One region of the Aureimonas sp. SA4125 genome, then DNA from elsewhere that is predicted to be linked to it. Evidence: riboswitches for the same ligand, from Rfam matches in the RefSeq annotation. Region 1 holds a riboswitch; the other holds the start of a gene.
What was found. A riboswitch is a leader RNA that binds a small molecule or an ion and turns the genes downstream of it on or off. The one in region 1 is predicted to bind thiamine pyrophosphate.

Region 1 (2,389 bases):
AGCGCCAGCGCCAGCGGCAAGGCGAAGGCCAGCGAGAACAGTGTCGACAGCCCCGCCTGCAGCAGCGTGAAGCGCACGACGCCGGCGATATAGGGATCGCCGAGGACCGCACCGACATCGATCGTGGCCGCCTGCGTCACAAGCGCGGCGAAGGCGCCGATGACGAACAGCCCAAGGAGGAGCAGACCGGCGGCCCCCGCCAGGGCCTGCCAGCGTCGGTCGGTGTTGGCGATCACCGGCGCGTCCGGTTCAGCGACCCAGAGCCTGCAGCCATTCGTCGGTCCACGCCTTGCGGTTCTCCGCCACCGTCGCGGCATCGATCGCGAGCGGCTTTGCCGGCTGCACCAGCCGGGAAAATACCTCCGGCAGCGGGGTCGCGGGCGCAACGGCGGGGAGCGACCAGTTGGTGGTCGGGATGATGTCCTGAAAATCCGGGGTCAGGATGAAGGCGAGAAAGGCCTTGGCGAGTTCGGGATTCTGCGCACCCGCCAGCTGCCCGGCGAGTTCGACCTGCAGGTAGTGGCCCTCCGAAAAGCTCGCCGCCTGGTACCGCTCCACCTTTTCCTCGATCATGTGGTAGGCCGGCGAGGTGGTGTAGCTGAGGACGATGGGCGTCTCGCCCGAGGTGAACAGGCCGTAGGCCTCGCTCCAGCCGGGCGTCACCGTCAGGATGCGCTTCGACAGCGTCTTCCATTTCTCCGCCGCCTGGTCGCCGTAGACCGCCTTCATCCACAGGAGAAAGCCGAGGCCGGGCGTCGACGTCCGGGCATCCTCGATGACGATCTTCTGTTCCGGATCGCCGTTCACGAGGTCGTCGAGGCTTTTCGGCGGGTTCTTCACCGTCTCGGTGTCGTAGACGAAGGCGAGGTAGCTGTAGTCGAAGGGCACGAAGGTGTCGTCGGCGAAGCCGCCGGGGATCGCCAGCGTCGAAAGATCGACCCCGCTGGGTGCAAACAGGCCCGTCGCCTTCATTTCCGGGACCATCTCGGCCGTCATGCCGAGCGCGACATCCGCCTTCGTGCCGGCGCCTTCGAGCTTCAACCGGTTGAGGATCTCGACGCCGTCGCCGAGCCCGACCCATTGCAGGTCGCAGCCACAACTTGCTTCGAAGGCCGCCTCGACCTTCGGACCCGGGCCCCATTCGGCGATGAAGCTCTCATAGGTGTAGACGGTCAAAACGGGCTTGGCATCGTCGGCGAGGGCCGGCGACGCGGCAAGCGGCATGGCGAAGAGCGACGCCGCGGCGAGGGCGGCAGGAAGAGAGACGAGGCGCAACGGCGTGTCCTTTGGACGGGGCCTTCGCAGCAAGGGGAAACGGTGCCGCGGCAGCGCAATCGTCGCCGGGACGCCCTCAATCCCTCCGCCGGTACGAGCCGGATCAGGTTCGGCGGGTTGGCGGTGAACGCCTCTCAGCCCCGAAGGGCACCCCGTGTGAGCCGGGTCAGGCTAGTTCAGCCCTGCCGGCGACGCAAGTCGGACCCCGGCATTGCCGCGCTGCGCGAGGACGGCTAGGAGCCGGGAATGAGCTGCTTCACCATTTTCCTCGCCGGCGCGATCCGGCCGACGCCGGCGCTGCGCCAGGCCATCGCCGGCACCCGCATCATCGCCGCCGATGGCGGCATGGCGCATGCCGAGGCGCTGGGCGTCGTTCCGGAACTCTGGGTCGGCGATTTCGATTCCGCCGCTCCTTCCCTCGCGGCGCGCTTTTCCGTCGTGCCGCGCGAAACCTTCGCGCGCGACAAGGACCGCACCGACGGGGAACTGGCGATCGATGCCGCCATCGCGCGCGGCGCCGAGGAGATCCTCCTCGTCGGTGCCTTCGGCGGCCCGCGCACCGACCATGCCTTCATGCATCTGATCCTCGCTTTGCGCTACGCTTCGCGCGGCATCGCCGTCGCGCTGTTCGACGGCAACGAGCATGCCGTTCCGCTGAAGCTCGGCCCTCAGCGTATCGACATGCTCCCCGGCACGGATTTCTCGCTCCTGAAGTTCAGCGATCTCTCCGGCCTCTCGATCTCAGGCGCAAAATGGCCGCTCGACGACGTCGCGGTTCCCTTCTCGTCGATCCTCACCCAGTCGAACCAGGCCCTCGGTCCGGTCGAGATCACCCTTGGCGCCGGCACCGCCGTCCTCCTTTTCCAGGCCGGCCCCGCCGCGCCCTGAAGCAGGCAGTCTTTGCCGAGGGCTTGGCCCGGTCCGACCTTTTGCCTAGAGTGTACGGGTTCGCCGTCGTCCGGCAGGATGGAGCAGATTCCCATGCACCGCTCTTGAAACGAACGGCCGAAACGGACCATAAGCAGACGGCCGAAGCGGTGCGGCCGAGGACCAAACAGTCACCGAACGCAGACGGTCAGTCCCGGTAGCTCAGCCGGATAGAGCACAGGTTTCC
Region 2 (2,389 bases), 960 kb from region 1:
ACTTCGCCATGATCGACCCGCCGCGCGACACGATACCGGTGACGCGCTCGACGGTCAGCGGGATGTGGCTAAGCCGCAGGCCGGCATGCACGGTGAAATAGTCGACGCCCTGCTCCGCCTGTTCGATCAGCGTGTCGCGGTAGACCTCCCAGGTGAGGTTCTCGGCGATGCCGTCGACCTTCTCCAGCGCTTGGTAGAGCGGCACCGTGCCGATCGGCACCGGCGCGTTGCGGATGATCCAGTCGCGGATGTTGTGGATGTTGCGGCCGGTGGAAAGGTCCATGACGGTGTCGGCGCCCCAGCGGATGGCCCAGACCATCTTCTCCACCTCCTCGGCCATCGACGACGTCACGGCGGAATTGCCAATATTGGCGTTGATCTTGACCAGGAAATTGCGCCCGATCGCCATCGGCTCGAGTTCGGGATGGTTGATGTTGGCGGGGATGATCGCCCGGCCCGAGGCGATTTCGTCGCGCACCCATTCCGCAGTGATGAAGTCGGGCGTCACCGCCGAATACGGCTCGCCGTCGCGTTTCAGGGCAGCGGCAGCGCGCTCGCGGCCGAGATTCTCTCGGATCGCCACGAACTCCATTTCCGGCGTGACGATGCCGGCACGGGCGTAGGCGAGCTGCGTCACCGCCTTGCCCCCGACGGCGCGGCGCGGGCGGTGCTGGACGGGAAAGGCCGGTGTCACCTTGTCCTGCGGCAGGTTGCCATTGTCCTCGGGCCGCAGGGGGCGGCCGTCATAGGTCTCGACGTCTGAGCCGAGCCAGCCATGCCGCAGCCGTGGCAGTCCCCGGGCGATGTCGACGGCGTAGGCGGGATCGGTGAAAGGGCCGGAGGAATCATAGACCGTGACCGGCGGCTCGCCGGCCGTGGGGTGGACCGCGATTTCCCGCATCGGCACGCGGATCTCCGGGTGGATGGTCCCGGCTCGATGGACTTTGGTGGAGGCCGGCAGGGGGCCGGACGTGACGGCGACGGCAGGTGGTATCAGGGCATTCATGAGGGATTCTCCTTCGACGACGCGTTGGAGACCCAGCTCTGCTTTCGGTGATCGAACGAGTCGCGGATGGACATGGCCTTCGGCCGCCAGCGACTCTCCCCATCCCTACGCCAGTATGAACTGGATCAGGTTCGTAGGGTCGCCACGCGCTTTTAGCCGTTGGCCTCTCAGTTCCCTGCCGGAACTCCCCTTGGTACGGATGCGAGCCTAGCGAGCTGCACCATTCTGTCAAGCAAGGCTTCCAGTCAGGCATTCATAAGGTGGCGGCCCTGCGGGCCGGCTTCGCCGGCTCGCCTTACGCCAGGAAATACCCGGTAGTTTCAAGGGCTTGTGAACAGCACGTTAGGCCCCTACAGAATGTCTTCATATGCTGGCGTTACCGTCGGCCTTGAACCTGAACGGTCTGGTAGTTCGCAATGGCAGGCACATCGTCCTTCGCTTCCGTCGTCCTCGTTCCGTCAGGCGGGAAAGGGGGCTTGGGAAGCATCGACTCGCGGGCGTCCTGTCCGCTGCTGGATCCCCTGGCCTCGCCATCGCGCGCGCCCCTGGAGGGCGAGTTCTGCCCGTTGCACGAGAGCCCGCTGGGCGTCGTCGGTCGTCTGGAGACGTTGGTCCGCGAACAGGAGGCGATTCTGCGCCAGCAGGCCGACGCGCTTGCCGAGGGGCGCCGGAGCTTCGAGCGCGCGTCTGCCGCCGCCCGGATCGGGTTCTGGGAATGCCGGCTGGCAGACAACGTGCTGACATGGTCGGATATGGTCTACGATCTCTTCGACATTCCCCAGGGATCGAGCCTCGATCGTGCGAAAACGGTCGAGTACTACAGCCCGGCCTCCAAGGAGGCGCTCAACGCTCTGCGGAGTCAGGCGATCGCGCAGCGTTCCGGCTTTTCGCTGGATGCCGAGATCATCACACCGAAGGGGCGGCACCGCTGGATCCGGCTGACGGCGACCGTCGAATCCGATCGAGGCGACGACGGCCGCATCTTCGGAATGAAGCAGGATATCACCGAGGAGAAGATCCGCGCCGACCGGACGCGGTTTATGGCAGAGTTCGATTGCATGACGGGACTGGCGAACCGTCACCGCTTCCAGGATCGGCTCTCCGCGAGCCAGAGCGACCCGGCGGCCGCCCTCGGCGCGCTGCTTCTCGTCGATCTCGACGGGTTCAAGCAGGTCAACGACACGTTCGGCCATGCGCTGGGAGACGCGTGCCTGATTGAAATGGCGGCGCGCCTTGCCAAAGAATGCAACGGCGCCGAACTCGTCGCACGGATCGGCGGCGACGAATTCGCCGTGCTGATTGGGCCCGATCTGAGCGATCTGGTGGTCGCCGGCTACGCTGCACGCATCGTCCACGCGCTGAGCCAGCCGGTCAAAACCGCCG

Region 2: linked by a shared signal. The riboswitch ahead of thiC (phosphomethylpyrimidine synthase ThiC) and the one ahead of thiB (thiamine ABC transporter substrate binding subunit) in region 1 are both predicted to bind thiamine pyrophosphate.

The regions. Positions count from the first base shown of each region.
Region 1 is NZ_AP025032.1:3,955,952-3,958,340, reverse strand. Features, by position in the region: gene thiP (thiamine/thiamine pyrophosphate ABC transporter permease) at 1-236, opposite strand, end outside; gene thiB (thiamine ABC transporter substrate binding subunit) at 250-1,224, opposite strand; TPP riboswitch at 1,338-1,440, opposite strand; gene Sa4125_RS18780 (thiamine diphosphokinase) at 1,522-2,163, shown strand; tRNA gene Sa4125_RS18775 (tRNA-Arg) at 2,354-2,389, shown strand, end outside.
Region 2 is NZ_AP025032.1:2,999,866-3,002,254, forward strand. Features, by position in the region: gene thiC (phosphomethylpyrimidine synthase ThiC) at 1-1,006, opposite strand, end outside; TPP riboswitch at 1,092-1,207, opposite strand; gene Sa4125_RS14120 (diguanylate cyclase) at 1,483-2,389, shown strand, end outside.